3 regions of the Blautia sp. AM29-29 genome follow, and region 1 is predicted to be linked to each of the others. Evidence: predicted binding sites of a transcription regulator. Region 1 holds the regulator's gene; each other region holds the start of a gene.

What was found. The regulator Rex, encoded in region 1, represses fermentation and respiration genes when NADH is low (regulators of the CRP and FNR family bind a similar motif). The targets are predictions, from matches to a motif close to ATTGTTAANTANTTAACAAT.
Region 2: the regulator Rex is predicted to act here: its motif matches at 3,584-3,603, upstream of gap (type I glyceraldehyde-3-phosphate dehydrogenase).
Region 3: the regulator Rex is predicted to act here: its motif matches at 3,374-3,393, upstream of fucO (lactaldehyde reductase).

What each region holds. Positions count from the first base shown of each region.
Region 1 is NZ_QUJD01000007.1:11,602-19,748, reverse strand. It holds gene DW769_RS06420 (NAD(P)H-hydrate dehydratase) at 1-1,419, opposite strand, end outside; gene DW769_RS06415 (redox-sensing transcriptional repressor Rex) at 1,509-2,165, opposite strand; gene DW769_RS06410 (ABC-F family ATP-binding cassette domain-containing protein) at 2,320-4,245, shown strand; gene DW769_RS06405 (NADP-dependent isocitrate dehydrogenase) at 4,344-5,546, opposite strand; gene DW769_RS06400 (S8 family peptidase) at 5,712-6,557, opposite strand; gene DW769_RS06395 (hypothetical protein) at 6,646-6,930, opposite strand; gene DW769_RS06390 (MATE family efflux transporter) at 7,045-8,147, opposite strand, start outside.
Region 2 is NZ_QUJD01000001.1:250,311-258,457, forward strand. It holds gene DW769_RS01140 (type I restriction endonuclease subunit R, EcoR124 family) at 1-31, opposite strand, end outside; gene tpiA (triose-phosphate isomerase) at 279-1,031, opposite strand; gene DW769_RS16710 (phosphoglycerate kinase) at 1,113-2,306, opposite strand; gene gap (type I glyceraldehyde-3-phosphate dehydrogenase) at 2,521-3,534, opposite strand; gene DW769_RS01160 (histidinol-phosphatase HisJ family protein) at 3,798-4,598, opposite strand; gene mnmA (tRNA 2-thiouridine(34) synthase MnmA) at 4,595-5,689, opposite strand; gene nifU (Fe-S cluster assembly scaffold protein NifU) at 5,692-6,129, opposite strand; gene nifS (cysteine desulfurase NifS) at 6,237-7,418, opposite strand; gene DW769_RS01180 (RrF2 family transcriptional regulator) at 7,425-7,880, opposite strand; gene DW769_RS01185 (oligosaccharide flippase family protein) at 8,039-8,147, shown strand, end outside.
Region 3 is NZ_QUJD01000008.1:134,925-143,071, forward strand. It holds gene DW769_RS07720 (hypothetical protein) at 8-463, opposite strand; gene tig (trigger factor) at 707-1,942, shown strand; gene fucO (lactaldehyde reductase) at 2,181-3,329, opposite strand; gene DW769_RS07735 (TetR/AcrR family transcriptional regulator C-terminal domain-containing protein) at 3,517-4,098, opposite strand; gene codB (cytosine permease) at 4,235-5,479, opposite strand; gene DW769_RS07745 (phosphoribosyltransferase) at 5,546-6,634, opposite strand; gene DW769_RS07750 (alanine/glycine:cation symporter family protein) at 6,805-8,147, opposite strand, start outside.

The DNA of each region.
Region 1 (8,147 bases):
CGCATATGCCGCCAGTGCCGCTGTTTTGGCAAGGCTGATTTTTTTCTCGTTTTTTTCACACTGACGTTTTGCTGCAAAGGCGCCTGTGATTCCCGCGAGCACATCGCCGCTTCCCGCCGTCGCAAGCGCACTGCTTCCGCTTGTGTTTATGTAATACTGCTCACGCCCTTCCTCTGCTGTCACGGTTACGGAATCCTTTCGTACACAGCAGGCCTGGTATTTTTCGGCTGCCCTTCCGGCGCTTCCTGCCGGGTCACGCTGGCATTCTGCAATGGTCATGTGCAGCAGCCGTGCAAGCTCTCCTACATGAGGCGTTAAAATTTTTTCTGCCCGGCAGCCCGAAAGAATCTCTGCATCTTCTGCAATCAGGTTCAGCGCATCTGCATCCAGAACAAGAGGAACTTCTGTGTGCTGCACCGTAAAAACGAGCAGTTCTTTTGCCGTCCGGCTTTTGGAAAGTCCCGGTCCCGCAACAACAGCGTCCGCCCAGGCGAGATCCTGCAGCAGGGCTTCTTCCGGAAGCGGCTCATCCTCCTTCCAGAAATCCGCCATTGCTTCCGGCAGGGCACAGAAAAGCGGCGTACGGTTTCTTTCCTCTGTCACAACCTTTACCATGCCGGCACCGGATGCAAGGACTGCCCTGGCACACAAAACAGCGGCTCCGCACATGGCACCGGAACCGGCAAGTACCAGCACCTTTCCGAAGGTTCCCTTATTTCCCATCGGCGTGCGGGTAAGAAACCGGTCCAGATCTTCTTTTTCCACTGAACCGTACCAGGGCGTCTCCTCTTCTCCTGCATCAAAGCCGATTCCGATATCACGGACCAGGACCTCTCCGGCATATCGTTTTCCGGGATCAAAGAGAAGCCCTGGCTTTGCACAGGCAAATGTCACCGTGGCTCTGGCTTTCACCGCCGCATCAAGGACCTCTCCGGTATCCGTGTGGATCCCCGAAGGGATGTCCACGGCAAGAACAGGAACACCGCTTGCGCAGATTGCTTCCACTGCCCTCCGGTACTCCCCTGCCAGCGGACGGGATACGCCAATTCCAAAGATGGCATCTATGATAACAGTATATTCCCGGAAATCCGGATTCTTAACCTCACGGACCCCATAATTTTCCGCAATTTTCTTCTGTGCTCTCATGCCTTCACTGTATTTTTCCGGATTTCCAAGACAGAACAGTTCCGCATCCACCCCTTTCGTCTTTAAAATCCGTGCAATTGCCGCACCGTCCCCTCCATTATTTCCGGGACCGCACACAGCAAGGACTTTTCCTGTATCCCATGTTCCATTTTGAAGCTCCTCCACGCAGGACAGCGCTGCGCGCTCCATCAGTACCAGGGACGGTACCCCCATGGTTTCGATCGCATTGCGGTCTGCCTGCTTCATCTGTGCTGCTGTAAGAATCCGTTTCATCGCTTTTCCTCCTTTTCCTGCCTTATCCGGAAAATGAACAGAAAAAGTCTCCGGTTTCCCGAAGACTCTCCTGCTTTTGTTTTGGTTTCTTAATTGTTCTTTGGATGCTCCGCCTCATATCTGGTCAGATTGTAGGAGAGACGCATCAGACTTTCGGAAAGATGGACGTTCTCGACGATCACATCTTTCGGAAGTTTTAAGTTTAGATCGGTATGTGCAAAATTCCAGATTGCTTTTACACCGTTGTCCACGAGAATCTCTGCCATCTCTACCGCTTTTGCTTTTGGCAGTGTCAAAGCCGCAATCTCTACATGGTGTTCCTTGATAAATTCCGGAAGCTCGTCCGCCATGCGGATTTCAATTCCGCGCACGGAGATTCCTTTTAATACCGGGTTGACGTCAAAAATACCGACCGTTTTGAATCCGCTTCTTTCAAAGGCCGCATAATTGGCAAGCGCCTGTCCCAGATTTCCGGCTCCGACAAAAATCATATTGTGGACTCTGTCCAGACCTAAGATTTTTCCAATCTCGCTGTACAGATACCGCACGTTATAACCATACCCCTGCTGGCCGAAGCCGCCGAAATTATTTAAATCCTGGCGAATCTGGGAAGCTGTCACTTTCATCCGCTCGCTCAGCTCACCGGAAGAGATCCGTTCTACTCCGTCCTCCAGCAATTCGCCCAGGTAACGATAATATCTAGGAAGTCTTTTGATAACTGCCCGCGAAATTCCTTTTTCTTCCAAGATAAATTCCTCCTTATTTACACCTGCATATATTCATATTATATATGGTTGATAGAAAATTGTCAAAGATTTCTTGAAATTTTGTGTATTACTCTCTATAATAAGGATGGTGTATTATGTCAAAATACAGAAATATGTTATCTGGAGGAACCACATGATTCTTGCATGTCAGAATATCTCGAAAGCATTCGGGACAACGGAAATTATCAAAAATGCATCTTTTCATATAGAAGAACGCGAAAAAGCCGCACTGGTCGGCATCAACGGCGCCGGAAAATCGACGCTGTTAAAAATCATCATCGGCGAAATGAGGGCCGATGAGGGAGAGGTCATCCTCTCCAAAGGAAAGACGATGGGCTATCTCGCCCAGCATCAGGATCTGACCGGGCACCTTTCCATTTACCAGGAAGTGCTGACCGCGAAACAGAATCTGATCGATATGGAGGAACGCCTCCGTCAGATGGAAAGTGATATGAAGACAAAATCCGGTGCAGAGCTGGATGAACTTCTTTCCACCTACACCCGCCTCTCCCACACGTTTGAGCTGGAAAACGGATACGCGTACCGTAGTGAGGTCGTCGGTGTCTTAAAAGGTCTTGGCTTTGCCGAGAGCGATTTTGAAAAACAGGTGGACTCCCTCTCCGGCGGTCAGAAGACCCGCGTGGCACTTGGTAAACTGCTGCTCACCAAACCGGACATCATTCTGCTCGACGAGCCGACCAACCACCTCGATATGGACTCGATCTCCTGGCTCGAAACGTATCTTTTAAATTACAGCGGAGCCGTCCTGATCGTCTCCCATGACCGTTACTTTCTCGACCGCGTTGTCACAAAAGTCGTTGAAGTGGACAATAAAAAAGTAACAACTTTTGAGGGAAACTATACCGCCTACAGTCAGAAAAAAGCAATGCTCCGTGAAGCCGCTTACCATGCCTGGGTCAACCAGCAGCAGGAAATCCACCATCAGGAAGAAGTCATTGCAAAGCTGAAATCTTTCAACCGCGAGAAATCCATCAAACGCGCCGAGAGCCGTGAAAAAATGCTGGACAAAATGGATGTGCTGGAAAAGCCGACCGAAGTACGCTCCGATATGCGGATCCGTCTGGAACCGCGCATCACAAGCGGAAACGATGTGCTGACCGTCGAGCACCTCTCCAAAGCCTTCCCGGGACAGACGCTTTTCCAGGATCTGAATTTCGAAATCAAGCGCGGGGAGCGCGTCGCAATCATCGGAAACAACGGAACGGGAAAAACGACGATCTTAAAGATCTTAAACGAAGTCATCCGCCCGGATGCCGGCTCTTTTACACTTGGAAGCCGTGTACAGATCGGTTACTACGATCAGGAGCATCAGGTGCTCCACATGGAAAAGACCATTTTCCAGGAGATTTCCGACGCGTATCCGTATCTGACAAACACCGAAATCCGAAATGTGCTGGCCGCCTTCCTGTTTACAAACGACGATGTCTTCCAACCGATTCATACCTTGAGCGGCGGTGAGCGCGGACGAATTTCTCTTGCCAAGCTGATGCTCTCGAACGCCAACTTCCTGATCCTCGACGAGCCGACCAACCACCTCGATATCGTATCAAAGGAGATTCTGGAAAACGCGCTGAAGGATTACACTGGAACGGTACTGTACGTTTCCCACGACCGTTACTTTATCAATCAGACTGCAACCCGGATTCTGGAGCTGACGGGACAAACACTCGTCAACTATATCGGAAATTACGATTACTATCTGGAGAAAAAAGAAGAGCTGACCCGCATCTATGCTCCTGCTGCCGATGCCGCCGCTCCGGAAGAAACAGCGGCTCCTTCCGAAGCCTCCTCCACAAAGCTGGACTGGAAAGCGCAGAAAGAAGAACAGGCACGTCTCCGCAAGAAAGAAAACGAGCTGAAAAAGACGGAGAAACGAATTGAAGAGCTTGAGACACGCGATTCGGAAATTGATGAGGAAATGTCGAAACCGGAAGTCGCAACGAATGTGGCAGAGTGTGTGAAATTAAGCAAAGAGAAAGCAGAGATTGCCGCGGAACTCGAAGAGCTGTATGAAAAATGGGAAGAGCTTGCCGAATAGGCCTGGTTTTCCCCGGAAAATTCAAAACAGAAAAAGCCAGTCCGGCGCATCCCTTTTTGCGGGAATGCCGGATCGGCTTTCTTTTTTGCTTCGTTTAATTATTTCTCCAGCTCCTCGCGGATGGCCAGGATGAAATCACGGCTGTTTAATACGGTCGGATTTTCCATGGTGGTGATCAGCGCAAGGTCTTTTGTCATTTTTCCGCTCTCGATCGTTGCGATCGTTGCTTTTTCCAGACGGTCTGCAAATGCGGAAAGTTCTGCGTTTCCATCCATTTCCCCGCGTTTTCTGAGTGCGCCGGTCCATGCAAAAATGGTGGCCACGGAGTTGGTGGATGTCTCCTCACCTTTTAAGTGACGGTAATAGTGGCGCTGTACGGTTCCGTGCGCAGCCTCGTACTCGTAATATCCGTGCGGGGATACGAGAACAGAAGTCATCATCGCAAGGGAACCGAAGGCGGAGGATACCATGTCGCTCATGACATCGCCGTCGTAGTTCTTGCAGGCCCAGATAAAGCCGCCCTCTGCTTTCATGATGCGGGCAACGGCGTCGTCGATCAGAGTGTAGAAGTAGGTAATGCCTGCTTCTGCAAATTTCTCTTTGTACTCTGCATCGAAGATCTCCTGGAAGATATCCTTGAAGCGGTGATCATACTTCTTGGAAATCGTATCCTTGCTTGCAAACCACAGATCCTGTTTCGTGGACAGTGCGTACTCGAAACAGCTTCTCGCAAAGCTTTCTATGGAGTTATCCAGATTGTGCATGCCCTGAATGACACCGGCGCCGGTGAAGTTGTGGATCAGCTCTCTTGTCTCGGTGCCGTCCTCAGCCGTATAAACCAGCTCTGCTTTTCCCGGTCCCGGAATGCGCATTTCTGCATTTTTATAGACATCTCCGTATGCATGACGGGCAATCGTGATCGGTTTTTTCCAGTTGCGCACGCACGGCTCGATGCCTTTTACGACAATCGGGGTACGGAAAACGGTTCCGTCGAGCATGGCACGGATCGTTCCGTTCGGGCTCTTCCACATTTCTTTCAGATTGTACTCGGTCATACGCGCTGCATTCGGCGTAATGGTGGCACATTTGACTGCTACACCGTATTTCTTGGTAGCGTTTGCGGAATCTACGGTTACCTGATCGTTCGTCTCGTTTCTGTGTTCCAGTCCCAGATCGTAATATTCCGTTTTCAGGTCAATAAACGGGAGAAGCAGCTCATCTTTGATCATTTTCCAGAGAATTCTGGTCATCTCATCTCCATCCATCTCTACCAGAGGAGTGGTCATCTGAATTTTTTCCATAGTAGGCCTCCTTTTTCTATTCCCGTTTATTGTATAAAGTATCCTATAGCTTGTCAAGTCAAAATTCGCCTGATTTTTTGGCATTTTCCCATAAATTCACACAATTTTTGCAGGATGAGAGGTGTTTTCCTTCATTTTTCTTTTTTTATGCTGCCGCACAGTGTCTCACAGAAGAGACAGAAAACGGTCTGTTTGAAGCATCCCATGCCCCTGACGGTTGCGCGGAAGGCCAAGGTCTCTCGCCGATTCGCAAAGCAGCATTTTCGCCTGGACATTTGTAAGATCCGGAACCCGTTCAAGTGCCAAAGCCACGGCTCCGGACACCCGCGGTGCCGCCATCGAGGTGCCGCTCTTCACCACATATTCCTTCCTGCTTCTTCCAGGCGCGCAGGAAATGAGACGTTTTCCAGGCGCGACAAGATCCGGTTTGCAGACGCAGTCCCGTGTCGGGCCGCATCCGGAGATTCCTCTTCTTGGCTCCAGCAGATCGCCCGCTCCCACGGTGATCACTTTTCTGCTGTTCCCCGGCGCCGTAATACTGCCCGGAGCGGGCCCCAGATTTCCGGCCGCTGTCACAACAGTGATCCCGTCATCCCAGGCGCGCTCCACCGCCTGTACTAGCAGATCATCCACCGTTTTTTCCTGCTCTGTTGTTCCCACTGAAATATTTAAAATGCGGATATTAAGTCTTATTCGCTCTTTGCACACCCAGTCAATCGCCGCGAGGATATCCTGCTTTCTTCCATTTCCCCTTCGGTCCAGAATCTTCACTACGACAAACCGGCATCCCGGTGCCGCACCCTGGTATTTTCCGCCGGACGCTCTTCCACTTCCGCCAAGGATACCACAGACATGCGTTCCGTGTCCATTGTCATCGTAAGGCGTCTCCCGCCCGTACACAAGATCCCGGAAGGCTACAATCCGGCCGTCAAAATCCATATGGGGAAAAATCCCTGTATCCAGCACGGCGGCTGTAATTCCTTTTCCTGTCAGATTTTCCTGCTCTTTCATCCATAAGCCCCTGTGTATTCTTATCTTATGGTATGCAAAAAAGGCTGCCTTTCGCAAAGAACAGCCTTTTTGTTTTTCTTTTCTATACTTAAAACTGAATCTGCTTTTCCCCTTTCCGTTTCCAGAGAGCTGCTGCAAGCGGGATGCCGCAGAGCTCAGCCAGGACAAAGGCGCCCCATATCAGATTCAGGTTTCCAAATCCTTTGAGAAGAAATGCAAACACCAGCGGCAGAATCGCCTGGCGTGTCATGGATATGTACATACTTTCTTTTCCAAGGGAAAGTCCCTGCAACGCCGCCTGATAGATCAGGCCTGGAATCGAAAGCAGATAGGCCACTGCCAGAATGCGGAGCGCCGGGACTCCAATGCGCATCAGATTGTCCGAGGCATCATATTGTATGTATGGCAATAAAAAACAGGAAGATATCTGCCAAAACCGTTTCGGTAAAGATCTTCCTGTCCTTTTTTCAGAAACTTTTCAAAAACATTACTTCTGCTGCTCCATTCGCTTCAATTCCGGCAGAACCAGAATCAGCATGGTGATAAAGCAGAGACTTCCGCCGATTACGTTTGATACCGGTTCGGCAAGGAATACACCGTCCGTTCCCATGTGGAGTACGTACGGCATCAGATAGGTGAGCGGTACAACAATGAAGACTTTTCGGAGCAGTGAGAAAAAGATCGCCTGTTTCTTTTTATTCAGAGATTTGAATACGGTCTGTCCAATGTACTGCAGATCCATGAAAATGAATGCTGCAAAGTACTGCTTCAGAGCCGGAACCGCATCTGCGGTCAGTACCGCATCCGAACTGAAAATACCGATCAGCGCATGCGGCGCCAGAACAATCACGCTCCACATCACTGCGGTATAGCCGAGGATCATCGCACTCATGACACACATCGCCTTGCGCACGCGGGCCGGACGGCGTGCACCGTAATTATAGCTCAAAATTGGAGAAGTTCCCTCATTCATTGCATAGATCGGTGTCTCGACGAGCTGACGCACGCTCGATACGATCGTCATAACAGAGATGTAAATATCACCGCCGGTCACAGAAAGTACATTGTTGCAGCAGATCGTGACAAGGCTGTTGGTCAGCTGCATGATAAATCCGGCGGTACCGAGACTGACAATATTTTTCGCATAGCCTGCACACTCAGAAATTTCATCTTTCCGCACAAAGCGCACTTTCAGTTCCGATTTCCGGGTCAGGAAATACAGAACGAACACGGCGGAAAGTGTCTGGGAAATCACAGTTGCAATCGCAGCCCCCTGCACACCAAAACCAAATACAAAGATAAACAGCGGGTCAAGCAGCAGGTTTGCGACCGCTCCGATCGTGACGGAAAGCATGCCAACGGTCGAATAGCCCTGCGCGTTGATGAACGGGTTCATGCCGGTTGCCACCATCGACGGCAAAGTTCCGATCAGATAAATCATCATATAAGGATACGCGTATACCATCGCATCTGCCGATGCACCGAACAGCGACAGCAGTGGACGAGCAAACAAAAAGCCGATCACCATCAGTATGACAGCACAGACACATACCATGGAATACGACGTATTCATAATACGTTCCGCCTTTT
Region 2 (8,147 bases), on a different contig from region 1:
GAAACTCTCTGGACGGCTGGTCGACAGATATAAAACAAGCATATCACGAAAACGTGAATTTTTCAATCCGCGCAAAAAATCACTCCGCTTCAAAACACAGAAACGAAGTGATTTCTTTTTGCACAAACTGGCACTCTCTATAGCTAAATCAAGGATTATATGTTGCATAAAAAACAGCAAAGCGCCACCAAACATCTCACCTTCAGCATTTCTGCCAAATTCACCGTGTTTGGTGGCGTCTTAGTCTGTTTTATTTATTGATTTCGTATAAAAATCAATTATTTATTGTAGTTTACGATAGCTCCGAAATCTGGTTTCAGGGATGCTCCGCCTACCAGGCCGCCGTCGATGTTCTCCTGTGCGAACAGTTCCGGTGCGGTTTTTGCGTTTACAGAGCCGCCGTACTGGATACGGATAGCTGCTGCTGTTGCATCATCATAGATTTCAGCGATGCACTCGCGGATGCCTTTGCAAACTTCCTCAGCCTGCTCTGTTGTAGCAGTTTTGCCGGTTCCGATTGCCCAGATTGGCTCGTAAGCGATAACGGCTGTTTTTGCCTGATCTGCTGTTACATTCAGGAATCCAACCTTTACCTGCTGACGGATGAAATCCATCGTTACACCCTGCTCTCTCTGCTCCAGAGTTTCTCCGCAGCACATGATCGGGGTGATGCCGTGCTCGAAAGCTTTCAGCATTTTTTTGTTTACGGTCTCGCTGGTCTCTGCGAAGTATTCTCTTCTCTCAGAGTGGCCAAGTACAACGTATTTCACGCCAGCGTCTGTCAGCATAGCCGGGGAGATTTCGCCTGTGAAAGCACCTTTCTCCTCAAAATACATATTTTCAGCACCAATCTGGATGTTGGAGCCTTTTGCAGCCTCTACAACCGGGATGATATCGATGGCCGGTACGCAGAAAACCACGTCAACGTCGTCATTTGCCACCAGTGGTTTTAATGTATTAACTAACTCTACTGCCTCGCTCGGAGTCATGTTCATTTTCCAGTTTCCGGCGATAATTTTCTTTCTTGCCATGATCGTTTGATCTCCTTAGTTTTACTTATTGAAACGGTTCAGAGCCACCTCTCGATTCCGCTTGCGCTCTGAATCGTTGTTTTATTTGTCGTTTGCTGCTGCAACGCCCGGCAGTTCTTTTCCTTCCAGGAACTCCAGAGAAGCGCCGCCGCCAGTGGAGATATGAGTCATCTTATCGCCATATCCAAGCTGGTTTACAGCTGCTGCGGAATCTCCGCCGCCGATGATCGTAACTGCATCTGTTTCAGCCAGTGCTGCTGCAACTGCTTTGGTTCCTGCTGCAAAATTCGGCATCTCGAAGCATCCCATCGGTCCGTTCCATACAACGGTTTTAGCAGTTTTAACAGCATCAGCGAACAGTTTTGCAGTTTCCGGTCCGATATCCAGACCTTCCCAGCCATCCGGAATCTGTCCGGCCGGAACAACCTGTGTATTTGCGTCGTTTGAGAATGCATCTGCAACAACGTTGTCTACCGGAAGAAGCAGTTTCACGCCTTTTGCTGCTGCTTTTTCTTTCATTTTGTTTGCATAATCCAGATAATCCATCTCAAGCAGAGAATCACCAACGGTGCCGCCTGCTGCTTTTGCGAAGGTATAAGCCATACCACCGCCGATGATCAGGACATCAACTTTATCGATCAGGTTGTCGATAACAGAAATCTTGCTGGATACTTTGGATCCACCAAGGATGGCAACAAACGGACGCTCCGGATTGTTGACAGCATTTCCAAGGAATGCGATCTCTTTCTCCATCAGATAACCAACAACTGCAGTGTCAACATATTTAGTAACACCAACATTGGAGCAATGAGCACGATGTGCGGTTCCGAATGCATCATTTACGAATACGTCGCACAGGGAAGCCAGTTCTTTGCTGAACTCCTCACCGTTTTTGGTCTCTTCTGCACGATAACGGGTGTTCTCCAGAAGGATTACATCTCCGTCTTTCATAGCCTCAACAGCTGCTTTTGCGTTCGGTCCTACAACCTCAGGATCTGCTGCAAATTTAACTTCCTGTCCGAGAAGCTCGGAAAGGCGAACTGCAACCGGTGCAAGAGAAAGCTCTGGTTTTGGTTCTCCTTTCGGTTTTCCAAGATGAGAGCAGAGAATTACTTTTCCGCCGTCAGCGATCAGTTTTTTGATCGTCGGAAGAGCAGCTACCAGACGGTTCTCATCTGTGATTTTTCCATCGATCAGCGGAACGTTGAAGTCGCATCTTACAAGGACTCTTTTTCCTTTTACGTTGATATCATCTACGGTTTTTTTGTTTAACATGGGCGTTTCCCTCCATATATCCAACTGCATCTGCCGCGCCGTTTCTTTGTTTTTGCGGCATCGCGGTCCTTATTTAAAAATGCAGTTTATAATTTTTGCACACGGAAAATGGCTGTTTTTATGCCGTATTTTTCCGCCGCATTCGCAAAAAGGGCCCGGTCCTTAACAGACCGGACCCTTTGGGCTCTGAAATTTTGCCGTTCAGTTTGTTAAATTATGCTAACTCGCTGAAGTATTTGATGGTACGAACCATCTGGCTTGTGTAGGAGTTCTCGTTATCATACCAAGAAACAACCTGTACCTCTGTTGTTCCGTTGTCCAGCGGAAGAACCATGGTCTGAGTTGCATCGAACAGAGAACCATATCTCATACCAACGATGTCGCTGGATACGATTTCATCTGTGTTGTATCCGAAGGACTCGGTTGCAGATGCTTTCATTTTTGCGTTGATCTCGTCAACAGTTACAGTTCCTTCTACAACTGCTGTAAGGATTGTGGTAGAACCGGTTGGGGTTGGAACACGCTGTGCAGAACCGATCAGTTTGCCGTTCAGTTCCGGAATAACAAGGCCGATTGCTTTTGCAGCACCGGTGCTGTTTGGAACGATGTTAACTGCAGCTGCACGGGATCTTCTCAGATCGCCTTTTCTCTGCGGTCCGTCCAGAGTCATCTGATCTCCAGTGTAAGCATGGATAGTAACCATGATACCGGATTTGATCGGAGCCAGTTCGTTCAGAGCTTTTGCCATAGGTGCAAGGCAGTTTGTGGTGCAGGATGCAGCGGAGATGATGTTGTCGTCTGCTGTCAGGGTCTCATGGTTTACATTGTAAACGATGGTCGGAAGGTCGTTACCAGCCGGAGCGGAGATAACTACTTTACGAGCGCCTGCATTGATGTGTGCCTGAGCTTTTGCTTTGGAGGTGTAGAATCCGGAGCACTCCAGAACTACGTCTACGCCAAGCTCTCCCCATGGGCAGTTGTTAGCATCCGGGAAAGCATAGATTTTGATGTTTTTGCCATCTACTGTGATGGAATCTTCATCGGATGTTACGGTATCAGCCAGAGCATATTTTCCCTGAGAAGAGTCATATTTTAACAGATGAGCTAACATCTTCGGGGATGTTAAATCGTTGATTGCTACTACTTCATAACCTTCTGCTCCAAACATCTGTCTGAATGCAAGACGTCCGATACGGCCAAAACCATTGATTGCTACTTTTACTGCCATGATTTTCAATTCCTCCTAAAAAGTGAATTTTAATTTTGAGTCTCTGTACTTTGTTAAAGAAACATCAACCTTATCTGTATAATACCTAATTTCGTCGGAAAATTCAAGTTCTATTTTCAAGAAAATACGAAATTATTTCTAAAATTTGTGAAGAAGCCGGATGCCAATCCGTATTTCTGCAAAATTTCGAAAGATCCGTCTATTGCAGAAAGAGCCGGAATCCAGCCTTTCTGGGGCTTTTTCCGGCTTTTCCTGCGTGTTTTCTATTGGATCGGCAGATATTCCGGCTTTTTCTCTTTAAACCGCACGTAGTACCGGAATCCGGCTTCCTGCGCGATAGCTGCCGCGTCCGCGAAATGAAACGCTATATGTTCCGGTTTGTGGGCATCGGCACCGAAGGTGATCTTTTCGCCGCCCAGTTCCCGGTATCTTCTGATGACATCCGGCGTCGGATTCGGCACGCCAAGGCCTGCCTTGTAGCCGCCGGTGTTGATTTCCAGCGCGATATCGTACTGAATCAGCTCTTTTAAAATGGTATCGATCTCGTCCGTAAATGCGCGGTAGCTGTAATCTTTTCCCTTTTCTCTGCAGTAGCGTACCACATAATCCAGATGACCAAGCGTCTGGAAATTGTGGAAGAACCGGATATTTTCTGCTGTAGCCCGAAAATACGCCCGGTACAGCTCTTCTGCTGTCCAGTCCGGGAAAGCATCCTCATAATAGGGGTCTTTTCCGTCAATGACATGCATGGAGCCGATCACGTAGTCGAACGGCCACGCATTTACATACTCTTCCATCCGTTCTTTTAAGTGGAGCTGCAGTCCCAGTTCCACGCCGAATCGGATATCAATTCTGTCGTGGTATTTTTCCTGCAGTTCCCGGATTTTTGCCGCATATGCCGGTGTATCGAGCTGGAACTCGCCGGTACTGTAATCCATATCGTAGTGATCCGTCAGGCAGATTGCCGGAAGTCCCAGCTCGACTGCCCGTTTTACCATCTCTTCTGTTGGTGCTTCGCTGTCACTTGAAAAGAAACTGTGCATATGACAGTCCGCTATTTTCATCTTTCGGCCTCCGTAATCGTTCCGCCTCCGCCGACACAGCCGTCCACGTAGAAGACAACAGCCTGTCCCGGTGTCGGAGCACGCACGCCGTCCGGGAAGGTACAGGTAATCTCATCTTCCCCGGTCCGTTTGATCACGCACGGGGAGCCTTTGTGCCCGTACCGGATTTTTGCGGTGCAGGAGAGCTCTTCTCCAAGTTCCAGCGGCGGAATTGCCATATAGTTTACTTTGTTTGCTTTTACTACTTTTGCGAAAACCTCTTCATTTTCGCCGACCACAACCTCGTTCGTCTCCGGACGGATTTCCAGTACGAACACGCGGTGTCCCATCGGAAGGCCGAGTCCGCGGCGCTGTCCTACGGTGTAATGGGTAATCCCCTCATGGGTACCGAGGATTTCACCCTTTGTATTCACGAAATTGCCTTTCGGTGCCACGATTCCTGTCTCGTTCTGGATAAAGGAAGCGTAATCCTGATCCGGCACGAAGCAGATTTCCTGGGAATCCTTCTTTTTTGCTACCGGAAGACCGATTTTTGCTGCAATCTCACGAATCTGATCTTTTGTGTAGTCTCCGACCGGCATCAGCGTATGCGAAAGCTGCTCCTGGGTCAGATTATACAGTGCATACGTCTGGTCTTTTGCCGCTGTTACCGAATTTGCAATCGCATACCGTCCATTGGCAAGCTGTTCGATTCTTGCATAATGTCCGGTCGCAATGTAGTCCGCTCCAATGGAAAGACTGCGCTGAAGCAACGCTTCCCATTTCACATAGCGGTTGCAGGCGATACACGGGTTCGGTGTTCTGCCGCAGAGATATTCGTTCGTGAAATAGTCCATGACGTTCTCACGGAACTCTTTTTTGAAGTTCATGACATAATACGGAATGTCCAGCACCTGTGCCACGCGCCTTGCATCATCAACAGCAGAGAGGCCGCAACAGCCCCCGTTTTCCTCCTGGACTGTCTCGGCCTCATCCTGCCAGATCTGCATGGTCACCCCGATGACATCGTATCCTGCTTTTTTCAGGAGATACGCTGCCACCGAGGAATCTACGCCGCCGGACATTCCAACGACTACTTTCTTTTTTCCCATACTTAGTATTCTTCCTCTTCCTCGCCCTCGCTGATATCAGACTTCGGTTTTGCAAGACCTTCGATCTTGATGTGGTGTTTCTCTGCGTAATCCCAGAGTGCAGCGTGAATTGCTTCTTCTGCAAGCAGAGAACAGTGAACTTTGACCGGCGGAAGTCCGTCGAGTGCTTCCATAACAGCTTTGTTGGTTACTTCCAGAGCTTCCTGGATGGTTTTTCCTTTTACCAGCTCGGTTGCCATACTGCTGGTTGCAACTGCGGCGCCGCAGCCGAAGGTTTTGAATTTGCAGTCCTGAATGATGCCGTTATCGTCGATGTCAAGATACATTCTCATGATATCGCCGCATTTTGCATTTCCAACGGTACCTACACCGCTTGCGTTCTCAATTTCTCCTACATTTCTCGGATGCTGGAAATGATCCATTACTTTTTCACTGTACATTGTTATTCTTCCTCCTGAACTATTTCAAAGCAGTCCTCCTCCGGCACAGCTTTTACCTGAATTTTTCTGTACCGGCTTTCTGGATGGACTGTCTTATTTTTTTAAACTTATTTACCCTGCTGTTTTTTGATGTAATCCTCATACAGCGGGGACATGCTGCGCAGACGGTCTACGATCGCTTTAATCTGCTCTACAACAAAATCAACGTCCTCTTTTGTGATCTCCTCACTTAAAGTCAGACGTAAGGAACCGTGTGCTTTCTCGTGCGGCAGTCCGATGGCCAGCAGTACATGGGACGGATCCAGGGATCCGGAAGTACATGCAGAACCGCTGGATGCGCAGATACCTTTCATATCCAGCATGATCAGAAGGGACTCTCCCTCGATGAATTCAAAGCTGATGTTGCAGTTGTTCGGCAGACGTTTTACCGGATCGCCGTTCAGACGGCAGTTCGGAATCTCGGTTAAAATACGGTTGATCAGATAATCACGTACTTCGATTTCTTTTGCGGTACGCTCCGCCATAGTTCTTGCCGCACGCTCTGCCGCAACTCCATATCCTACGATGCCCGGTACATTTTCTGTTCCGGCACGGCGTTTTCTTTCCTGCGCACCGCCGTGTACGAAGGAGCGGATTTTCACACCCTTTCGGATGTAAAGGAAGCCGATTCCTTTCGGTCCGTTAATCTTATGACCGCTGGAACTGAGCATATCAATATTGCACTCATCCACATTGATCGGGATCTGGCCAAATGCCTGTACGGCATCTGTGTGAAATAAAATATTGTGTTCTTTTGCAATTCTTCCGATTTCCTTGATCGGCTGAATCGTTCCGATTTCGTTGTTTGCCGCCATAACGGAAATCAGAATGGTCTCAGGTGTGATGGCTGCTTCGAGTTCATCCAGATTGACAACGCCGTTCTCATCGACGCCGATATAGGTGATTTTCGCACCGCGCTCTTTTTCCAGATACTCACAGGTATGAAGAATCGCATGATGCTCGATTTTTGTGGTGATGATGTGGTTTCCTTTATTTTTATATGCTTCAAAGGTAGCTTTTAACGCCCAGTTATCGGACTCGCTGCCGCCGGCTGTGAAATAAATTTCCTCCGGTTTTGCGCCGAGCACGTTTGCGATCTGCTCTCTTCCTTTGGTGATGGCTTCTTTGCTTTTTCCTGCAATTGCATAAATACTGGATGGATTTCCGTAGTATTCGCTGAAATAAGGAAGCATAGCCTCGACAACTTCCGGGGCTGTTTTTGTTGTTGCCGCATTGTCCAGATAAATCATTGTTGTTCACTCCTTGTCATTTCTATCGCTGTTTCTGTTTTTCTCTAATTGCCGGCTCTGCTGAACCAGCTCTCCGAGGCTGATGGAATCCACAGCGTTCGTAATTCCCTCATTGATCCTCTGCCACACAAAACGCGTGACGCAGAAATCGGCCGCATCGCAGCCGCCCAGGCCTTCATTGACCGAGCACGTGACTGCCTCGAGTCCGCCCTCCAGCACACGGAGAACATCTCCTACCGAAATGGAATCTGCCGGTTTTGCAAGTACATATCCACCGCCTGCCCCCCGCACACTCTCAATGAATCCGGCTTTTCGAAGCGGACGCACCAGCTGCTCCAGATAGCTCTCTGAGATATTCTGGCGTTCTGAAATGCTGGCAATGGACACTGCACCCTCTTCTTCGTGACTCGCCAGATCGATCATGGCACGCAGACCATATCTTCCTTTGGTCGATAATTTCATTCCTGGTTCTCCTTTTTCCTGTGCTGTCGTTTTCCAATTCCGACAGTTTTAATCGGATTTATTTCTCACTCAGAATAGCACCTATCACGGGGTTCTGTCAAGGAGTTTTTTCGCATATTTTAGACTATCTGCGCAATGCCGTGAAAGGAGTCTATCCCATGCTGAAAATCACAAGAAAGAACACGCTTCTTCTTGGCACACTGATCCTGACCGCGTCCGGGATCATCTGCAGAATTCTTGGATTTCTCTATAGAATATTCCTGTCGC
Region 3 (8,147 bases), on a different contig from region 1:
TGAAATTTTATTTCTCCTCGCCGCGTGCCTTGCGGAGCATTCTCTGCCAGAAGCCGTTTTTCTTTGCCGGCTGCTCTAACGAACCGCGGATGCCGCGAACTCCGGTGATGTAGATACCGCTTACGGTAGCCTTGACTTCTTTTTTCACCGGGATCTGATCGAAGATAGCAGCGTCGCAGATCAGGGTCATGATTCTCGGACCGACTTTTGCTTTGACGATCGGCAGTTTTGCACGACGCATCATTTTCGGTGTCTGGTCGATGACCATCTGTGGAAGTCCGGAATCTTTCATGCGAAGCTTTTTCTTATCTATGATCAACATGGAGACAGTCTGTTTCATGGCCTCCATTTGTTCCTGCTGTGCGGCCTGTTTTGTCTGTGCTTTTTTACCGAAGTAATACAGCAGACCAAGGATGACAGCGATGACAGCTAATACGATTAATACGATAATCCAGGGTTTCATCCCTCTATTCCTCCTCTGCAAAAAATAATGTGGGCATCGGAACATACAATGCCAGTCTATGAACATTCTAACATTGATTTCGGCAAAACGCAAACACATTTTAGCGCAATCCAGGCGATTTTACGGTCGAAAATCATAAGAATTTCTAAAATCGGAGCCCCAGCCTTTTTTTTACCAGACAAGTATGGTAAAATGAGATTTACAACGCGCCGGGAACGGCGTAGTATGGAGGAAAATTCAAGAATGAAAAGAAAAGCAGCAGTCATGCTTCTGCTCATGACACTGGGAGCAGCCAGTGTGAGCGGATGTGGAAAAAACAATACAACAAGCAGCAGTTCCGTATCAAGCGCAAGCAGCACAAGCGCTTCCTCAGCATCCGATGCGTCGAGCGCAGGCAGCACATCGTCCGACAGCACAGCTTCTGAGGAATACGCTTCCCCGAGTGATGTAGACGGGATTCCGGTTGTCGATGAGGAAGTTGATCCGGCAGAGTGTGTAACGCTTGGAGATTACAAAAAGCTGACACTGGAAAAGAAAGTAGAGCAGGTAACGGATGATGACGTACAGACGGCAATTATGGCAGAGACAGCTGTCACCATGGACGATCCGGACGCCACCGTACAAAAAGGCGACACCGCCGATATTGCCTATGTTGGCAAAGTTGATGGCAAGGAGTTTGACGGCGGAAGCAGTGATTCCTACAATCTGGTGATCGGATCCGGTACCTTCATCGATGGATTTGAGGATGGTGTCATTGGAATGAAAACAGGGGAGACAAAGGATCTGAACCTGAAATTCCCTGACAGCTATCAGAGTACCGATCTGGCAGGAAAAGATGTTGTGTTTACCGTTACGGTAAATGCGTTTACCCGCCCGGCAGAAAACATTGACGGATGGGAACTCGACGATGCATGGGTAGCAGAGAATACAGATTACAGTACTGTGGAGGAATACCGTGCCGGAAAACGCGCAGAGCTGGAGGCTGCAAATGAGACGACAGCGGAAAATAATCTGCAGAATGACGCGATGCAGCAGGTGGCAGACGGCTGTACGTTTCACAAAATTTCGAAATCCTATATCACCCTTGGCGAAGAAGATTACGATAAACGGTATACCGCTTATCTTCAGAATTACGGCATTTCCCTGGACGACTATCTGGAGCAGTATGCGGACAGAGCGACCTACAATCAGGAGAAAGCAACGTATGCAGGAACGATGGCAAAAAGTGCCCTCCTTCTGGATGCCGTAAAAGAGGCAGAAGGCTGGACAACAGATGACCAGGATTACCAGCAGATCTTAAACGACGAGGCAGCCAATGCCAATATGTCGCAGGAAGATTTCCTGAAAGCAGCCAATGACTATTACGGGGAAGATACGGTAGTGCGCAATATCATGATGGAGCGCATGATCAATATGGTTCTCGATAATGCAACGGTCAATACTGTGACTGTGGATGCAGACGGAAATACAGTAGAATAAAAAGAGAAATCACCCCGGAAAACAGGATAAAAATTTCTGTTTTCCGGGGTGATTTAACCGAATCAAGTAAGTCCCCTGCTTCCATTGCGAAAAGCAATAAGCAGTGGGTGGGGACTTGCTTGTATCAGGAGGAGTGCAAGCTCCTTCTGATAAACTGCGGAGCAGTTATTTGGTTATGAGCAAGTAGCGAAGCGGATTGCGAATATCCGCTTCGCATGTGGGAAACGAATTGTGTTCGTTACGCCATGATTTTGCGGAACAGATCCTTCAGATCTTCTACGCTTGCATCCTTCGGGTTGCCCGGTGCGCAGGCATCTGCGTGTGCGGAATCTGCAAGGAACTGCAGATCTTCTTCTTTGACTGCCTCGAGAACAGATGGGATTCCAACGTCTGTGGACAGCTTCTTAACAGCATCAATCGCTGCTTTTCTGTACTCTTCCTGAGACATTTCGTCTACACCTGCAACGCCCATGGCACGTGCGATTTCACGGTATTTCTCACCGGTGCACTCCTGGTTGTATTCCATAACGATCGGAAGCATCATGGCACATGCAACACCGTGTGGGGTATCATAAACAGCACCAAGGGTGTGTGCCATGGAGTGAGCGATTCCAAGACCTACGTTGGAGAAGCCCATACCTGCGATGTACTGGCCAAGAGCCATTCCTTCGCGTCCCTCTTTGGTGTTTGCGACAGCACCGCGCAGAGATTTGGAGATGAGTTCGATGGCTTTGAGATGGAACATGTCAGTCATTTCCCATGCAGCTTTTGTGGTGTAGCCTTCGATTGCGTGAGTCAGAGCGTCCATACCGGTGGAAGCGGTCAGGCCTTTCGGCATGGAGGACATCATATCCGGGTCAACAACTGCGATGATCGGCATATCGTGCGGGTCAACGCATACGAATTTACGTTTTCTCTCTACGTCGGTGATAACGTAGTTGATGGTAACCTCTGCAGCAGTACCGGCTGTAGTCGGAACGGCGATGATCGGTACACACGGATTTTTGGTCGGTGCGGTGCCCTCAAGGCTTCTGACATCCTCAAACTCCGGGTTTGCGATGATGATACCGATGGCTTTAGAGGTATCCATAGAAGAACCGCCGCCAATGGCGATCAGATAGTCAGCGCCGGATGCCTTGAAAGCTTCTACGCCGTGTTTTACGTTTTCGATGGTCGGGTTTGGCTTGATATCGCTGTAAAGCTCATAGTCGAGTCCGTTTGCGGTCAGAATATCGGTTACTTTGGAAGTAACGTTGAATTTAATCAGATCCGGGTCAGAGCATACGAATGCTTTTTTGAAGCCGTGTGCCTTTGCTTCATTTGCGATCTCGGCAATAGCGCCTGCTCCGTGATAAGAGGTTGCATTTAAATTAATACGATTTGCCATGTTTGAAAAACTCCCTTCTAAAATGAATAAATGGTTTTACTGAACTTGTTATTATATTAACAAATCCGGAAGGGAAAAAGAAAGTGACAGAAGAAGCGAAGTGTAACACTTTAAAAAAAATCGCCATTGTGACAAAAACAACAGAACAAAATTTGTGAAAAATAACAAGAGCTGTTTGCGGGAAATTCTAAGAGAGCAGCTGCAGATTCCGGAACAGTTTTTTTAAGTCCTCCGGCATTGCCCGGACGAGAAGAGCGGCAAACTCGGAAGGTGTCAGATCCATGCCGGTAAGCACCCATTTTACGGTCATGGTGATGGAACCCTGACAGTACATTTCGAGAAGAAAATGTATTTCCGGTGAAACCGGACTGCCGCTTTTTTCGTGAATCAGATTTTCGTAGAACGCGAGAATCAGATCGAAATCGTGTTCACGCAGAGAATTCTGTTTGTCGTAGCGGAAGGCAGCGGCGAAAAAAGCTTTTTCTTTCTGAATATAGGTAAATTTCTTTTCCAGACTGTCAAAAACGGTCGTTCCGCGCCCCATATGTTCGAAGGATTTTGTCAGTAATTTATCAAAGTACCAGTTAATCAGATCGTATTTGTCGAGAAAATTACGATAGAAGGTCTGGCGGGTAACACCGCAGATTTCACAGATCTGGCGTACGGTGATCTCTTCGATGGGCGTTGTTTTCATGCACTCCTTCATGGATTCGGCAAGACGGTATTTTGTTTTTTCTCCTTTGGGAGCAGATACGGTGGAATGGATCATCCGGGCAGTTTCCTTTCGTTTCGAAAATTGTAACTATGCAGAGTTATGCATATATTATAACGCGAATCCGAAAAAATAAAAAGCCCTGAACATGTTCCGGAGATAAGATACAGGAACATATTCAGGACGATTTTGCCTATTTTCTTTTGTTTACGGCCTGTCCGACACAGTAGCATACAGCGGCAACAACCATGCCGTTGATGGAAGCGATGCCCCAGTGTAAGAGGTTCGCAACAATGGCACCGAGAATGACACCGGCAACCGCAAACCAGTCTACGGTTTTAAGATTCGGCTGATCGGTTTCAAAGTCCTTTTTGTTCATGAAGTAGGCGAGCACCAGAATCATGCCGACCGGCGGCAGGGTACAATTCAGAATGTTGAGCCAGCCGCAGAAGTTGTAGTACAGCCATACGGAGGCAACCGTTCCGATGATACCGGAAAGGAGAACCATCGGTTTTTTCCTCTGATGGAAGATGTTGGCAAGACCAAGACCTGCGGTATACAGAGCGTTGTCGTTTGTAGTCCAGATATTAAGACCGAGAACGAGAACAGCCAGGTAGAACAGGTTCAGGCGGACCATAACCTCGAAGATATCGTTTCCGCCGACAAAGATCGAGGAAACGGCACCGAAGAAGAACATCAGGGAGTTTCCGATGAAGAAGGCCACAACCGTGGTGATGGCACCCGCTTTTCCGTCCTTTGCAAAACGTGCGAAGTTCGGGGTTGCGGTTCCGCCGGAAACGAAGGAGCCGATGACAAGACCGGCACCGCCGATGATAGTCAGAGATCCGCTGGATTTGGCAAACTGATCGATGATCGTTCCGTCGCCTCTCATTACGGCCATGACCATGGCGATCGTTCCGAGAATGGCAACACTTGGTACAGCGATATAGCTGACGATGGTCAGAGATTCAATACCAAAATAGGCAGAGGCGGTCATGCAGACGCCGGCAAGAATAACAAGTCCCCACTGTGCCGCAGTGCTTCCGCCGAGCAGCTCCTTGGAAACCGGAATTGCAAACATGGCAAGGCCGACACCAAACCATCCGATCTGCGTAAAGCTGGTCATGGCTGACGGCAGATAGGAACCTTTTTCGCCAAAGGCTCTCTGGGACAAAAGATCAAGTGACAGACCGGTTTTTGCGCCAACGTAGCCGAGCAGACCGGTATAAATACCAAGGATGATTCCACCGAGGATCAGTGATCCCAAAAAGCCCCAGAAATCGAGGCCGTCAGCGAGCTGCTGGCCGACCCACATGCTTGCTGAGAAGAAAGTGAAGCCAAGCATGATCATAAACATAGTTACTACATTTTTCCGGGCGGAAGCCGGAACCGCGCTGTCCGCGAAGTCAACATCTTTTACTTTCTTTTCTTTTTCCATAATATCTCCTGAAAACTGTGATTACGGTTCGCCGAAGTTCAGCGAACCGTAAGAAATGGTTTTTTGTTACAGCATGTATTTGCGAAGTGCTGCGGTGAACTCTTCGATTCGTTCCGTCGCAATTTCTTTCAAAGCAGCGTCGCCAAGACTTGCGATATAGCCTTTTTCCTGGCGGTACAGCCATTTGGTTACGCGTTCGTCGATTTCTTCGTAGTGATTGATGTGAATCCACTCTTCGTAGGATGCGTCAAGCGGGCAGCCGAGCTTCTCCTCGAGCAGTCTGGTAAAGTCGATCCGGTCGGCCCTCTCCAGCATTTTATTCCAGAAGTCGAGAACCTCCTCGACATGCTCATGGATTTCATAGCGTCTTGCACCGCCGTCGTAGATGATGCATTTTTCAAACAGCGGATCACGCATGGAAAGAGTTTCTCTTCGGAACTCCGGTGCAATGATACCGTCTTTCCAGTAGAAATCGACATCCGGCAGATTGATTCCGGATACGCCCTTGTCCTGATAGGTGCTGAAGATTCCTTCGTAATATACGGTGATAAAGCCTTCAAACTCCGGCCAGAACTCACGGATTTCTTTGGTGAGACGTTCCAGAATCTTGATTCCGGTTGTGCCGCCGATCGTAAAGATGATAATGTTGCGAAGGGAAGCACCATGCTCACGATAGAAATCGGTTACGTAGCGCAGGCAGTGGATCAGCGTCTCACCCGTTGCGATGATATCGCCGATCAGAAGTGTGCTTCCCGGAACCATCGTCAGCTTGCTGTACTTGATTTCCAGTCCTGCGATTTCTTCCTCTTTAAAGACACGCTCACTTGACAGAAAGCTGATGTCATGTACACGAATGTGTTCGCGGTAGCAGCTTTCCTCCAGCGGATAATTCAAAGCGCCGCGCAGGATGGAAAGGATGTTGGCTGCGGTTACTTTTCCCTGCTCTTTAAAATAATAAAGCATCTGTGAAGTGGACGGGATCAGGCAGTGATAAACCTCATACCCGACAACCTCCGGTGTGTTCAGAAGTTTTCTTGTCTCTGCTTCGGAAACGACATAGTATTCGTTTTCATAATCGCCGCCTGCGAGGCGGTAGCAGTCCACGCCCTGTTCCGAAAACTCCGGCACCAGTTTTACTTCATTCCATTTTTCCATTCAAAAGTTCCTCCCGATTTTCCCTCTTTGGTAAACATCATATAGGTAGTTCATTCTGTTTGCTATAAACTTTTAACAGTGTAAGGTGTAGCAACCTGATTGTCAAGGGAAAAGGCGAATTTACATGATTTTCTTGCAGAAGAAGGGAATGCGCCGCGAGAAAAGAAATTTTACCGGGTTTTGCCTTCTCCGCAAAAGTATTCCTTTGTAAGCTCCACAACCTTGCCCGAAAGCAGGAAGAGCGCAATCAGGTTCGGGATTGCCATGAGGCCGTTGAAGGTCTCGGCAATGCTCCACATCAGGCCAAGATTTGCGGTGGCGCCAAGGATGGCAACCAGCGCATAGGCGGCCATAAAATATTTTGTGATTCTTTCGGAGAACAAAAACTCGATGCAGCGTGCACCGTAAAGTCCCCATCCGAGAATCGTGGAAAAGGCGAAGCAGCACATCGCGAACGCGGTGAGCAGCGAAACCCAGTTTCCGTATGTAAGGGTAAAACCGCTGATGGTCAGCTCTGCGCCGGCAGCCTGTCCGTAGGTGATGGAAGTACCGCTGCAGAGAATAACAAGTGCAGTTAAGGTACAAATCACAATCGTATCAGTAAATACCTCAAAGATACCGAACATACCCTGTTTGACCGGCTTTTTTGTGTCGGCACAGGCATGCGCGATCGAACCGGTACCAAGACCTGCCTCGTTTGAGAAAATACCGCGGGACACACCTTTTTTCACACTCATGAGCATGCTTCCGACGATACCGCCTGTAACAGCAGAGGGACGGAAGGCGCCCTCAAGGATCGATACGAAAACAGACGGAATCCGGTTGAGATTCAGCAAAATTACACCGATGGCAAGGACAATATAAAACAGAGCCATAAACGGAACGAGCTTTTCTGTTACCTGTGCGATCCGTTTGACACCGCCGAGCAGGATCAGCGCTACGAGTGCCGCAATGATGATACCCTGAATCAGGTTGGAGGTCGGGATCGCGTCCTTTGAGATCACATGGTAATTCATCAGTGCGGAGTTGACTGCGGTTGTGATGGTGTTGACCTGCGTTGCATTTCCGGTTCCGAACACAGTCAGTACACCGAAAGCAGCGAAAAGATAGGCCAGAAAATGCCATTTTTTGCTGAGACCGTTTTTGATGTAATACATCGGTCCGCCGACGAGTTCTCCGTTGGCGTTTTTCTCGTGATAGAAAACAGCCAGTGTTACCTCGGCAAATTTCGTACACATGCCGAGCAGGGCGGAAATCCACATCCAGAACACGGCACCGGGTCCGCCGATGGCGATAGCGCCGGCAACACCGGCAATATTACCGGTACCGACCGTGGCGGCAAGTGCTGTACAGACCGCCTGGAACGGTGTAATTGCGCCATCGGAAGCATCTCGTTTGCGGAACATTCTTCCGAGCGTTGTGCGGATCGCATACGGGAATTTTCGAATCTGGAGAAAACGGGTGCGCAGACTCAGGTAAAGACCGACACCGAAAATACAGATCATAGCCGGAA